Regions from separate parts of the Crystallibacter crystallopoietes genome, predicted to be linked through region 2. Evidence: predicted binding sites of a transcription regulator. Region 2 holds the regulator's gene; each other region holds the start of a gene.
The links. The regulator HspR, encoded in region 2, represses chaperone genes until heat shock. The targets are predictions, from matches to a motif close to AAGTTGAGTCNNNNNGACTCAACTT.
Positions count from the first base shown of each region.

Region 1 (4,741 bases), 2.3 Mb from region 2:
GTTATTGGTTTTCACGAAGCTAGTATCCGGGCGGTCCCAACCGACGGTATTTAGTGGGTCGCGTCGAGAACCGGCCACGTGTGGACGGGCTCGTTGGTATGCATGTTGTGCGAATACTGCCGCGTCATCTCGGCCAGCGCTGCCGGACGGTCCAGTCCGTCTGCTTCAAGCCGCCGGAGGGTCTTGATCTGCCAGTTGGCGCCGTTCTGTTCCGTCTGGGCGCGGGCGCGCAGGATTTCCATGTACCGGTCGATCAGGTCCGGGGCCACGCGGAGGTCGGCCAGTCCGTCAGCGGCCAGCGGCAGCAGGTGGCGGACAATCAGCTCCACCACCGGGATGTCTCCGATGCCCGGCCAATAGACCATGGCTTCCAGCCCTTGCTTGGCGCAGTTGATGAAGTTATCGGCCGCACTCTTGAACGCGAGCCGGGACCACAGCGGCCTGTCCGCCGTCCTGATCATGCGGACCAACCCGAAGAAGAAGGCAGCATTGGCCACGGTATCCACCACCGTAGGTCCGGCAGGCAGCAGCCGGTTTTCGAGCCGCAGGTTGGGCATGGTGTCGCCGGGGTCGTAAATGGGACGGTTCCAGCGGTAGACGGTGCCGTTGTGCAGGCGGAGCTCCGGAAGCAGCGGCGCGCCGGCCTTGGTCTGCTTGCCGGTGGTCCGCGAGAGCTCCGGCAGCAGGGCGGGGAAGTAGCGCACGTTCTCTTCAAACAGGTCGAAGATCGAGGTGATCCACCGTTCGCCGAACCAAACGCGGGGCCGGACGCCCTGATTGCGCATTTCCGGCGGCCTGGTGTCGATGGACTGCTTGAACACTTCGATCCGTGTCTCGTGCCAGAGCAGCTTCTCCATGAATACCGGCGAATTCGCCGCCAGCGCCACCTGCGGGCCGGCAACGATCTGGGCCGCGTTCCAGACCGGTGCGAATTCGGCCGGCTGGACCTGCAAGTGCAACTGCACGCTGGTGCAGGCGGCTTCCGGCGCAATGTTCTTGGCATAGAAGGACAGCGCCTCGATTCCGCGCAGGTCCATAAGCACGTCTTCGCCGCGGGCCTGCAGCACCGAGGTGTTAAGGGCGGCATAACGCTTGCCGGCGCTGAGCCAGGACATGTCTTCCACCAGAGCGTGTTTGAGCGTCGGCAGGATGCCGATCATGAGGATGCGGGCCTTCGCCGATGCTGCGCGTTCGTCCGCATGGTTCAACTGGTCGCGCAGGCTGTTCTCGAGCTCCTCAAGCCCGCGGCCGGCGACGGCGAGGGCCGGGTGGTTGAGCTCAATGTTGAAGGCGCCGATCTCGGTTTGAAAAGCCGGATCGGCGATGGCTTCGAGCACCGCGGAGTTGCGCAGCGCGGGGGAGCAGTCCGCATTGGTCAGGTTCAGCTCCATCTCCATACCAATGGAACCGGTTCCGGCGAACTCGGCCGTGGCGAGGTAATGCCCGAAGCTTTCCAGGTTTTCCAGCAGGCGTTCACGGTAACGGGTGCGCTGCTCACGGCTGAACGTCTTGGTTTTGACTTCTGAGCCCATTCTTGAAGGTAACCATCACGGGGCCACCTTGTATAGAGTGGCGGGCCATGGGCCGAAGGCCGCCGGACAAGAGACGGCCCCTCACCCGAAGGGCAAGGGGCCGCACCACGCCAGTCGGGGTTACGCCTCGACTGACTTCTGGTCGTCGGTAGCTTCGGCGCTATCGACAGCCACCGTTTCAGCCGCTCCGGTGACAACCTCGATCTTGCGCGGCTTGGCCTTCTCACTGACCGGGATGGTCACAGAGAGGACGCCGTTCTCGTACCGGGCTGAGATGGCATCGATATCGATGCCCTGGCCCAGATTGAGCTGGCGCAGGAACGAGCCGCCTTCACGCTCGCGGTTGAGCCACTTTACGCCTTCCGCGCCCCGCACCGTCCGCTCGGCCCGGATGGTCAGCAGCTGCCCGTCGACGTCGATGTCAACGGATCCCGGATCAATCCCAGGCAGATCTGCGTTCAGAATGTAGTGGTCGCCGTCGCGATACAGGTCCATCGGCATGAGCCGCAGGCCCGGGCGGTTTTCCAGCAGGGCTCCGGCGACGCGGTCCAGTTCACGGAATGGGTCAAACTTCATGGCCATAGTCATCAACTCCTTCGCATCAACGCCCCGTTCGGAGCGGTTGTCTTAGCTCTTCATAGTTGAGCCCCCTTCGCTCAACTACGTTTACAGATTAGCACTCAGGTGCAAGGAGTGCTAACTCTTCTTGATAGCTGTCAGCGAACAAATGACTAACCGATTCACCCAATCCTCTGGACGGGCGCTGCCAACGGACGTAGCCTGAAATTCGGAAGCAAAACTGGTCGTCACGGGGGTGGTCACAGTGCGCGTTGAGCTGCTGTCCCGTGTGCCCGTCTTGTTGCGCAAGGTCGTGCTCACAGCTGCAGCCACCGCCGGATTCGCCCTTTTCGGGATCGCCGGCGCGAGTGCCGCGGATGCTGACGGCGGCCTTCTGACCGAAGTACTCAGTTCAGAAACCCAAACAACGACGGCGACGCTCACCGAGGAGCTCAAACCCGTTACCGACAACGTCGGGGCAGCGACAGGGAAGCTGGCGCCTGTTACCGGCCAACTTGCGGCCGTGACGGAAAAGGTCGCCCCGGTTGTCGAAAAGGCCGCCGCTCCTGCCGGCGCTGCTTCGGAGTCAGTCGGGCAGACCACACAGCCGGTTACAGGGGCAGCGCACGAGGTGGCTGGCGCTGTTGCCGCCGTGTCGGATCCTGTCCTTGAATCGGCCGCGCCATTGACCGAACCGGTGCTCGAAACCGCAGCAGACGTCGTGGAGCCCGTCGTTGAGTCGGGCACTTCCGCCGTGCAACCGGTAGTGACTCCGGTTGTCGAAGCCGCAGCCCCTGTTGCCGATCCGGTGATTGAAGCTGCTGCGCCCGTCGTCGATCCGGTCGAAGAGGCAGCTGAACCTATCGTTGACGCAGTAGAAGCAGGTGGGCTGGCCAGCGATACCGCTGATTCGAACGGAACAATTACGGCGGTCGAAGACGGCCCCACCGCGGAAACATCATCATCGGTTCCCGTCGCGGCAGCTGAGGTTTCCGCCAGCCAACTCGAGAAGGACCCTACAGAAGCCGCTACCGCCGCTGGGGCATCGGACAACCGCCAGGAAGAAGGACGCGAAACAGCACCCGCTCCGGCGAAGCTTCAACCAACTCCGGCGCAGTTCTTGGCCCAAATGGCCTACACACCTTCGGCGGTGATGGAGCAGGATGCCCATCGTGCGGCCGGAGAGTCGTATCCTGGCCAACCAGTCGCGGCTATCCCGGCGGCCGTCCCAGCAGGTGTTGGCGGAAGCGGTTCTACTGCCGCTGGCGGAAATGCCTCCGCCGGCCAGAGCGCCGCTGACGTACCTTTCTCTAATCTGCTCCCGCCGTTCGCCAACTCGGGTACTACCGATGGCTCGGCTTGGAGTCTGCCCGCTTCACGTTCGTCGGATCCCGGTTCCTCTCCTGATTGATCTGGTTCGCGCTGCCCTTTCCGGCGGCACAGGGACCACTGCCACCCGCAACAGGGCGGCAATAGATTCAATCAGGAGAACAACCATGCGGAGAACAATGCAGACGGCGCTGTGCAGCGTCGTCTTTAGCGGAGGACTTCTCGTCCTCGGTTCCGCGGCTGCTTCAGCCGCGGAATATGAACCACCGGAGCCTGCGGTTGCTCCGGACAGCACAGTGGCAGTTGATGCGGACGTGGATGTAGTCACGGACGACGTGGCACTCGATGCCGTAGCGGATGACGCCCAGGTCCTCGGTCTCCAGGCAGGCGCGGATCTCGACTCCGAACTGCTCGCAGCCGAGTCGGTGGCTGATGTTGTTGCCGACGTAGAACTCGGCGGCGATGCAGCTGAGTATGCCACTCCCGTCGAGGCGGAGCCCGTCAATCAGACCGAGCCGGCCGCTGCAGTAGTGAACGCGGATGTCCAGGTCAATGAGGCAGCGTTGGACTACACCGATGCAGCTGAACCTGAGGCCGTCGAAACTGAAGCAGCCGTAGTTGCAGATGCTGATGTTGCCGTCGGGGCAGCAGAACAGGACTACGCGATTGCCGAAGAACCTCAGGCGACGGAAGCAGAGGTGGCAGCGGTTGCGGATGTAGAAGCCGAAGCCGATGTCGTACTCTCCGACTCTGATGGAGTGGTAGATACCAGCACTGTCGAGGCTGACGCGGACGTGATGGCAGAAGCCACGGTGGGTACCGAGGAAGGCGCACCGGCCGAAGCAACCGACGAGGCCGAAGCCCCAGCAGCACAGACCGACGCGGACGCCGCTGCGGATGTGGTGGTCGAAGATGTTGCTGCTGCCGATGTTGACGCTGCTGCGGATGTAAATGTGGCGCAGGACGAAGAGAACCTGGCCGATGTGGCCGCTGGCATTTGCCTTGATGCTGATGTTGCTCTGTTGGGTGACGGTCTGTCGGCGGGCGGGTTGCCGTGCCGCACGACAGAGGGTGATGCCGGTGCCGAAGGCGGCGTGAGTGCCGAGGAGGATGCGGAAGCTGATGTGGTGGTCGAGGATGTTGCTGCTGCCGATGTTGACGCTGCTGCGGATGTAAATGTGGCGTTGAATGAGGACGGTTTTGGTGACCTTGCCGCGGATGTTTGCCTTGATGCTGATGTTGCTCTGTTGGGTGACGGTCTGTCGGCGGGCGGGTTGCCGTGCCGCACGACAGAGGGTGATGCCGGTGCCGAAGGCGGCGTG
Region 1 covers NZ_CP018863.1:2,862,605-2,867,345, forward strand. The annotation lists gene AC20117_RS13455 (glutamate-cysteine ligase family protein) at 51-1,532, opposite strand; gene AC20117_RS13460 (Hsp20/alpha crystallin family protein) at 1,653-2,114, opposite strand; gene AC20117_RS23330 (hypothetical protein) at 2,356-3,501, shown strand; gene AC20117_RS13465 (LPXTG cell wall anchor domain-containing protein) at 3,587-4,741, shown strand, end outside.
Region 1: the regulator HspR is predicted to act here: its motif matches at 2,171-2,195, upstream of AC20117_RS13460 (Hsp20/alpha crystallin family protein).

Region 2 (4,741 bases):
GAGCTGACCGGCATCGCCCCGGCTCCGCGCGGCGTGCCCCAGGTCGAGGTCACCTTCGACATCGACGCCAACGGCATTGTGCACGTGTCCGCCAAGGACAAGGGCACCGGCGCCGAGCAGTCGATGACCATCACGGGCGGTACCGCACTGTCCAAGGATGACATCGACCGCATGGTCCGCGAGGCCGAAGAGCACGCCGCCGAGGACAAGAAGCGCCGCGAGGCCGCCGATGTCCGCAACTCGGCCGAGCAGTTGGCCTACTCGGTGGACAAGCTGCTCGCCGACAACGACGACAAGCTGCCCGAAGAAGTCAAGACCGAGGTCAAGACAGACGTCGACGCCCTGAAGGCCGCCCTGGAGAAGCAGGACAACGACGACGAGGTGAAGTCCGCGTTCGAGAAGCTGCAGGCTTCCCAGACGAAGCTCGGCGAGGCCATCTACTCGCAGGCCCAGGCCTCGGGCGCAGCCGGCGAAGGCGCACCCGGAGCAGAGGGTGCCGCGGGCGAGGGCTCGGGCAAAGCGGACGAGGACATTGTCGACGCCGAAGTTGTCGACGAAGACGAAGAGAAGAAGTAACTATGGCCAACCACGGTAACGAGCACGAGCACGAGTCAGAGCCGGTGAGCTTCCGCGACAACCGCAAGATTGACCCGGAGACGGGCAAGGTCCGTGGCCAGGAAGCACCTGCCGATGCGGAGGCAGCCGATGAGGCTGCCGCCGCGGAGGCACCCGCAGCCGAGGGTGTTGACGGAGATGCACTGTCCCAGGCCGAGGCGATCCTGAACAGCACCGACGTCCCCGCAGGGGAGTCGGTGGCCCAGGGCGTGGATTCGGAACAGGCCGCCGAGTTGAGGAATGACCTGCTGCGCCTTCAGGCGGAGTACGTGAATTACCGCAAGCGTGTGGAGCGGGACCGCGCGGTGGCTGGCCAGATGGCCATCGTTGGCGTCCTCAACTCGCTGCTTCCGGTACTCGACGACATCGACGCCGCACGCCAGCACGGAGACCTCGAGGACGGACCCTTCGCCGCTATCGCGACGAAGCTGGAAAACGTCTTGAAGGTCTACGGACTGGAGCCAATCTCCGAGACGGACGTGGAGTTTGACCCGAACGTCCACGAAGCGCTGATGCAGCAGCAAAGCGCAGATGTCCAGGTTGATTCAGTCAGCCAGATCCTGCGGACCGGGTACAAGGCCGGGGAGCGCGTCCTGCGTGCTGCCCAGGTGATTGTGGCTGTACCGGCCGAGTAGCACCGTATGAAGCCGGGGACGTCGTAAGGCGTCCCCGGCTCTCATGGGCTCTTGGCCACCATAGACTTTGAACTACGTGAAGGGAGGCGCCTGAATGGCTAGCCAGGATTGGGTCGAGAAGGACTTCTACAAGATCCTTGGTGTCTCCAAGGACGCGTCGGACGCCGACATCAAGAAGGCCTACCGCAAACTTGCCCGGAAGTACCATCCGGACACCAACTCCTCCGACGCCGCGGCTGAAAAGATGTTTAAGGACGTCTCCGAAGCGTATTCGGTGCTCTCCGATCCGGAGGAGCGCCAGCAATACGACGCCATCCGGGCGATGGGCAGCGGGGCCCGCTTTACGGCCAGCGGGGCAGGCGCGCCGGGCGGCGGCGGATTCGAGGACATTTTCGGCAGTATGTTCGGCCAGAGCACGCGCGGGCGTTCATCCGGCGGGTTCGGTAACGGCAATATTCCGCCCGAGTTCGCCGACCTCTTTGGTGGCGGCTTCGGCGGCGGCTTCCAGCCTCCGCAGGCACCCCCGCGCAAGGGTGCGGACCGGACCGCATCAACCAGTATTTCGTTCGCCGGTTCCATCAAGGGGACCACCATCGGGTTGCGCGAGCCCTCCGGCGAGGTCATCGAGGTCCGGATTCCTGCGGGTATCAAGGACGGCCAGAAGGTCCGCGTCCGTGGAAAGGGCCAGCCAGGCCCTGCCGGTAACGGCGATCTGATGGTGACCGTGAATGTCCAGCCGCACAGTTTCTTTACCCGTGACGGGGACAATATCCGGATCCATGTCCCCGTATCCTTCGACGAGGCGGCGCTCGGCGCGCAGATCGAAGTACCCACCCTGAACGGCGAAACGGTTAAGGTGAAGGTACCTGCCGGAACTCCGTCCGGACGGACCCTGCGCGTGAAAGGCCGGGGCGTGAACACGTCCAAGGCTACGGGGGATCTGCTGGTGACTATCGACGTCGTTGTTCCGCAGAACCTGAACAAGGAAGCTCAGGAAGCAGTCAAGGCCTTCGCTGCGGCCACTTCGGGTGCAAACCCGCGTGAGAACCTGGCGGCTAAGGCCAGGCTGTAGCCGGAAGAATGGAGAAAGCAATGGGTATTGACCGCAACGCCCCTATTTTTGTGATCTCCGTAGCGGCCGAACTCGCAGAGATGCATCCGCAGACCCTGCGCCAGTACGACCGGCTGGGACTCGTCTCGCCCTCCCGCCAGCGCGGCCGCCAGCGCCGCTATTCTCAACGCGACGTGGACACTTTGCGTGAGGTCCAGCGGTTATCGCAGGAAGGCGTATCGCTGGAGGGCATCAAGCGGATCCTGGAACTGGAGAACCAGGTGAACGCCCTGCGATCCCGGGTGCAGGAACTGACTGCCGAGCTCGAAGGCACGCGCCGGCAGAGCGGAACGGAAACCAGCCGGGTGTTCGCCGCCGGGCTGGCCGGCGACGTGGTCACGCTGGCCCGCGGGAAGCGTCCGCGGCCGCGGAGCCAGGCCTTGGTGGTCTGGCGTCCGCACTCCTGATGGCTGCCCGCCGCGCCAGTTCCATGGCGCCGGCGATCCTGGCCGCCAGCGCAGCGCCGACCCCTGGCACCTCCTGAAGTTCCCCGGGGTCGGCGAGTTGCAGCCCGCCCGGACCGCCGAGCCTTTTCAGGATTGACTGTGCCAGTTCCACGCTGCTGGCTTCCCTCGTCCCGGAGCCGATGACCAGCGCCAGCACCTCCGCATCCCTCAACCTGCGGATTCCCATCCGGGCCATGCGCTCCCTGGGCCGGTCTTCCGCCTGCATCTGCGCAATCGCGCGATGGTTCCTGTGACTTGTCTTCATGCGGCCAACAGTAGGTGCAGACAGGACTGATCCGAAGGCGGCGCCGAGGCAATGTGGACACGGCAGGTGTGGAACGGCCCCTGTGGAGATGGGGCCCGGCCGTAATGAACCACCTGGCAGCACGTTCACTGGCAGTCATGGCGCAGTAACAGTGATGCCCGGGGACGCCAGACAGGCGGAGAGCCCCGCGCGGATCGATACTCCAGGCCTGTTGGCCTCGTCCACCCGCGCGGCGGACCCTCCGCCAGTCTTTCAGCGGATCATTTGGCCGTCCGGGGCCACTACGTACCAGACGTCGTTGACGCCTTGGCCGTCGACGTCTCCCGGTGCCTTGTCGTTCTGCCAGTAGTAGATCGGCATGCCGTCGATGGTCACCTGCTTCTTGCCGTCAGGGGTGTCGATGGTGCCGACTTCCGCGGTGATGCCTTCAACTTCCGGGGCATCGCCTTCGGTCAAGACAGGTGGCCACGCGACCAGGCAGTCGCCGGTGCAGTTGCTGACACCAGAGCCTTTTTCGTCCTTGGTGAAGTAGTAGACGGTCATTCCCTCGCCATCGACCACAATCTCGCCGAGATCGGTTTCGGCAGTCATGAGCTGGGAACCAGCCATCGCCCCGGCTTCACCGGAGGCCGGGGCACTTGCCCCGCCCGGTGCCGATTCGGTGGTCTCGGGCATGGCGGTTGTTTCTTCGGCCGGCGGCGGGGCTTCCGTGCCTGATTCGTCGCCGCCTCCGCATCCGGTGAGGCCGAGAAGGGCTGCGGTCATAAGGGCAGCAGCACCACTGAGTTTGATTTTCATGAGGAATTCCTAACGATCAACCGGGCTGCGCTCGGTCCCGGCCCGCCGGTTGCGGGCCGCTATTGGCAAAGACGTACTGCCGGGCGAAAATGGTTCAACGCCTGGGGGATGTTCTTCTTCCTAGCCGGTGAACCTTTCCGCTGTTGGGCACGTCTTCCTGATTGCGGATGGCTCCGGAACCCGGGCTGTGCGGTCAGGAGGAACATCGATGTCGATGGAAGAAGAAGCGGTCGCGCAGTTGTACCGCGACCATGCGGCGGCACTGAGACGATTCGTGCTGGCCGCCACTTCAGACCCGGACCAGGCCGATGACGTGGTGCAGGAGACGATCCTGCGTGTCTGGAAACTGGGCCCGGAGGTTGAGAACATGCGCGGGTACCTGTACCGGACCGCGCGGCACGTCATTATCGACAACTACCGGCGCCGCAGCAGCAGGGCGCAGGTAACGAACATGCCGGAAGAAGAGCTGGCAACGGCCGATCAAGTGGACCGGCTGTTGCTCAAAGTGATTATGGAGGAAGCCCTGACACGGCTCAGCGTGGACCACAGGAACGTCATTCTGGCGCTGCATTACCAGCGGTTGACCGCCGCTGAAGCAGCCGAGGAACTGCACCTGCCGCTGGGGACGGTTAAATCGCGCGCCTTTTACGGTGTGAAAGCGCTACGGTCTGTACTCGATGAGATGGGAGTCAAGCGATGAAAGGCGACCATGAGCAGCTGCGGGAACTGCTCGGCCTTTACATCCTCGGCGGTCTCCGGCGGGATGAGGCCCGGGCCTTCGAAGCGCACCTCAATGATTGTCCGGTCTGCCGGCAGGAAGCCGCCGAGCTGGAGAGCCTCCCGGGCATGCTGGACGCTGTGCCGCGGGACG
Region 2 covers NZ_CP018863.1:593,000-597,740, reverse strand. The annotation lists gene dnaK (molecular chaperone DnaK) at 1-576, shown strand, start outside; gene AC20117_RS02870 (nucleotide exchange factor GrpE) at 579-1,250, shown strand; gene AC20117_RS02865 (DnaJ C-terminal domain-containing protein) at 1,345-2,322, shown strand; gene AC20117_RS02860 (heat shock protein transcriptional repressor HspR) at 2,343-2,768, shown strand; gene AC20117_RS24270 (UPF0758 domain-containing protein) at 2,698-2,994, opposite strand; gene AC20117_RS02850 (COG4315 family predicted lipoprotein) at 3,325-3,870, opposite strand; gene AC20117_RS02845 (sigma-70 family RNA polymerase sigma factor) at 4,079-4,570, shown strand; gene AC20117_RS02840 (zf-HC2 domain-containing protein) at 4,567-4,741, shown strand, end outside.

Region 3 (4,741 bases), 1.5 Mb from region 2:
CTCCGCCATTCAGATGGACATGAACGGCGCAGGTATCGGTGCGGCGACAACTGAGAACATTAATTCCGCATTCTTTGCAATGCTGGAGAACCTGCCGCTGGTCCAGCTCACGGCCGTGGTCACGGTTGTCCTGGTTGCCCTCTTCTTTATCTCGGGCGCCGATGCGAATACGTTTGTCCTGAGCATGCTCTCCTCGAAGGGAAGCCTGGAGCCAAGCAAGCCGGTTCTCGGGCTATGGGGCGGACTGACCGGAGCCTGCGCCGTTCTCCTGCTGCTGGTCGGCGGCCTAACGGCCCTGCAACAGGCGGCGATGCTCTCAGCATTGCCCTTCACCGTCATCGTGGCACTCCTCGGAACATGCTTGGTCATGGAATTGAGGAAGGACCGGGAGTTCGAGGCTCTGCGGCACGCACGGCTCAAGGACCTGGACGAAAAGGGTAAGAACACGTCGGCATAGGTAGCTGCTGGTCAGATTAGACAAAGAGCCGGCCCGGGAAGATGCAACTCTTCCCGGGCCGGCTCTTTTATGGCTCCCTAGCCGATCAGGCAGCCGGTGCCGCAGACCTTACGCGGCCAGCGGTGCTTCCACACCTGCGGAAACCCGCAGCTGCCCGCCGTCAACGCTCACGGTGACTCGTCCGCCGTCGTGCAGTGCCTCGGTGACCAGCAGGTCCGCGATCCGGTCATCGAGCTCGCGCTGGATGACGCGGCGCAGCGGGCGGGCGCCGTACTCCGGCTCGTAGCCGGCCTCGGCGATCCACGCCACGGCGTCCTCGCTGACCGCCACGCCGATGCCCTGGGCTTGGAGCCGGGCCTCGGTCTTGCCCAGCTGCAGGCGGACAATCTCGCGCAGCTGCTCCTGGTTGAGCTTGCGGAACAGCACGATCTCGTCGATCCGGTTGATGAACTCCGGCCGCATGCTCTCGCGCAGCCGGCCCATCACCCGGGCGCGCAGCTCCGGTTCGGAACCGAAGCCGTCGCCGTCGTTGTTCGCGGTGAAGCCCAGGGCGCCGCCCTTGCTGGCCAGGAATTCCGAGCCGAGGTTGGAGGTCATGATGACCACGGTGTTGCGGAAATCCACCGTGCGGCCCTGGCTGTCGGTGAGGCGGCCGTCGTCGAGCACCTGGAGCAGCAGGTTGAACACGTCCGGGTGGGCCTTCTCGATCTCGTCGAGCAGCACCACCGAGTACGGCTGACGCCGCACGCGTTCGGTCAGCTGGCCCGCCTCGTCGTAGCCCACGTAGCCCGGGGGAGCACCGACCAGGCGGCTGACGGTGTGGCGCTCGCCGAACTCGCTCATGTCGAAGCGCGCCATGGCCTTCTCGTCGCCGAACAGGGACTCGGCCAACGCCTTGGCGAGCTCGGTTTTGCCCACGCCGGTGGGGCCGAGGAACAGGAAGCTGCCCACGGGCCGGCCCTCGTCACCCATGCCGGTGCGGTTCCGGCGCACGGATTTGGCGATGGCGGCCACCGCGTCCTCCTGCCCGATGACCCGCTGGTGCAGGTCCTCCTCGAGCCGGGCGAGGCGCGCGCGATCGCCCTCGGTCAGCCGGGCGGTCGGAATGCCGGTGGCGCGGGCGATGATCGCGGCGATCTCGGCCTCACCCACCACGGACGGTGAGCGTACGACGCCGGCGCTCGCCCCGCCGTCGTTAGGTTCCGTTGCGCTGTGGCCGTCCTGGGTTCCCTCCGCGGCGGCGATCTGCTGGTTCAGCGCCTCGATCTCGTCGCGCAGGCGGGAGGCTTCCTCATAGTGCTCCTCGGCCACCGCGGCGTTCTTGGAGGCCTCCAAGGTGGCGGCCTGTTCGCGCAGTGCCGCGACGTCGACGCGCGGACCGCGCTGCAGGCTCAGCCGGGCGCCGGCCTGGTCGATCAGATCGATCGCCTTGTCCGGCAGGAAGCGGTCCGTGATGTACCGGGCGGACATTTCGACGGCGGCGCGGATGGCCTCGTCGGTGTAGGTGACGCCGTGGTGCTCCTCGTAGCGGTCCTTCAGCCCCGCGAGGATCCGGACCGCGTCCTCGATGCTCGGCTCGCCGACCGTGACCGGCTGGAAGCGGCGTTCCAGCGCCGGATCCTTCTCGATCTTGCGGTACTCGCCGAGCGTGGTGGCGCCGACCAGGTGCAGTTCGCCCCGGGCCAGCCGCGGCTTGAGGATGTTGCCGGCGTCCATGCCGCCCTCGCCCGAGCCGCCCGCGCCGACCACGGTATGCAGCTCGTCGATGAACACGATCATGCTCTGGCTGTTGTCGCTGATCTCGTCCATCGTCTTGGTCAGCCGCTCCTCGAAGTCGCCGCGGTAGCGGGTTCCCGCGAGCATGCCGGGCAGATCGAGGGAGACCACGCGCTTGCCGCGCAGCTGCTGGGGGACATCGCCCGCCACGATCGCCTGCGCCAGGCCTTCAGCGATAGCGGTCTTGCCCACGCCGGCTTCGCCGATCAGCACCGGGTTGTTCTTGGTACGCCGGGCCAGGATCTCGATGGTCTGCTCGATTTCCTCCGACCGGCCGATCACCGGATCCAGCTTGTTCTCACGCGCCAAGGCGGTCAGGTCCGTACCGAACTGGTCCAGCATCGGGGTGTCCGAATTTTCGGTGGCCGCGGTTGAGCCCTGCCGGTTGCCGGCGCCGTTGGACTGGGCTTCCCGGGCACCTTCCTGCAGCGACTGCGGCGTGACGCCGGCCGCAGCCAGCACCTGTCCCGCGGGCGACTCTGTGTTAAGGACGAACGCGATAAAGAGGTGTTCGGGATCGATGTAGGTGGACCCGAAGGAGCGGGCTACCTGGTGGGCGTCGAGCAGCACACGCTGGGCCGACTGGGTGAGCGACGGCGGAGTGTCCGGCTTTTCGTCCGACTCCTCGGGCAGGCGCTCCTCGGCAGCCTTGGCGATGGCGGCTGGCTCGGCGCCTGCCTGCTTGAGGTGGCTGGCGCTTGGCTCCTGTTCGACTGTGACGCGCAGGATGTGCAGCGCGTCGACCTCGGAATGGCCGTGGTCGGTGGCGAAGCGGGCCGCGTGGCCGAGCAGCTCGTGCGAGCGGCGGCTCAGCAGCCGGGTGATGTCGATGGGGCGCCGGGCCTGTGCGGCCCGCTGGCCCTGCAGGTAGCGGGCCAGGAATTCGTCGAATGAGCCGCTGCCTGATGTTGCGGGTCCGAAGAACAATGGCATGTATCCTCCTCAGGAACTTGAGTACCTTCGACTCATGTTAACGCTGGTGTCTGAGAATTATTCCGCCGACCTGAAAAAATTGAGCGATGGTGACTCAAGTCTTAGATTCTTCGGGCTCGTCCGTCATCGAAAGACAATCCGGACGACACCCGAGGTTAACCTGGCGACGCCAGACTGGAAGCAGTGCCGCTATGGCTGGAATCCGCACAAACCGTCCACTACGAAGATCGGTTGGTAGAGATGAACGCCCAAGAACGAGATCCCACCGCTCCGCAACCGCACAACGTAGGGCAGGAACGGCCCGACCTGGCCAACCCACATGTCCGCGAGGATGTCGGGCGGGCCGGCCGCTGTGCCAACCTCCACCTTCCGACCGGCCGGACCTGCCTGCTGCCGGAACGCCATCCCGGTACCTGCGATTTCACCGAGCCGCTGGAAGCCGGAGAGGCGCTGCTGTGAAGCCGCAGACATAGTACGGCCACGGGAACCGTTGGCAGCCCCTTCCGCAAGATTGCGGAGGGGCTGCCAATGTGCAGCCTGCGGGCTGCTTAGCGGCCGCCCCTGGACCGGGAACGTTCCTGGGTCTTTCCCTTGGAAGCGTGGAACGAGTAATCGGACTTGGAACCGCTGCTGTCGGAGTACGAGTATTTAAAGTGCGTTTCTTTGGTTCCCTCGTCGTCCATGAGTTCATGGCCGTGGCTGGAGCTCTTCCAGGACGAATCCTTGCCGGATCCGCTGTGCTCGTTGTACTGGACGATCAGCTTCGAGCGCGAAGTCTGCACCATGTTGTACTCGTAGACAGAGCCGGAATCTTTGTAAACCTGCGCTCCATAACTGCTCCGTGCGGCCGACGCAGGTCCGGCTCCCATCGCTAGGAGTGCACTGGCTGCTAGCGCGGCGGTCACGGCTTTCAAGATGTTGTTGTTCATAGTTCTGCCCCAATTGCATAGATAGATACGGGATCGAGGCACGAAGACCTCCTCGTCTCCGGGCACACGTTCCCGCTGGGCTAAGCGCCCTTAGCTGCGACTTTCCCCTTCCGGCTGCCCCGTCCCAGTGGGATAACCCCGGAACCCTTGCGGGGAGGATGGATGACCTCCGAACGCAAATCCGAAAGGAGGTTCCCTAAGATAGGAGCGGAAGCTGAAGGCAAGCTGGAAATAACCTTGGGGAAGCCTTGGCTGGGAAAAATCGGGCCGAAAGTCCCGCCGTCGTACGTTTTCTTGGAGTCAGGTGCCGGGAGCGCGGTAGCGGACCTGGTCGGCGTGCCGCAGCGCCTGCATCGTGTCGTCGACCGTCATCAGCACGGTTGTTTCCAAGGTGCTCAGCGCGCCGCCTCCGGTGATGGCGAGCGCCACGGCGGCCATGGAAACGTTGTCCGGTGCTTCCCAGAGCGTGTATCCGTCATAGGAACCGAAGGCGTACCAGAAGCCGTGGAGCTTGCCGCCAACCGCCTCGATGTACGCCTGCGCGGCCTGGCGCCGGTCCTCCGGTTTGCTGATCAACCTGGCCCAGGTCTCCGGCGTGTAGCTGAACTTTGAAAGATAGAGCGGCATGTCTATTCCTCTCGTCCAC
Region 3 covers NZ_CP018863.1:2,051,626-2,056,366, forward strand. The annotation lists gene AC20117_RS09695 (BCCT family transporter) at 1-457, shown strand, start outside; gene AC20117_RS09700 (ATP-dependent Clp protease ATP-binding subunit) at 566-3,166, opposite strand; gene AC20117_RS09705 (hypothetical protein) at 3,350-3,625, shown strand; gene AC20117_RS09710 (hypothetical protein) at 3,715-4,095, opposite strand; gene AC20117_RS09715 (GYD domain-containing protein) at 4,396-4,722, opposite strand.
Region 3: the regulator HspR is predicted to act here: its motif matches at 3,243-3,267, upstream of AC20117_RS09700 (ATP-dependent Clp protease ATP-binding subunit).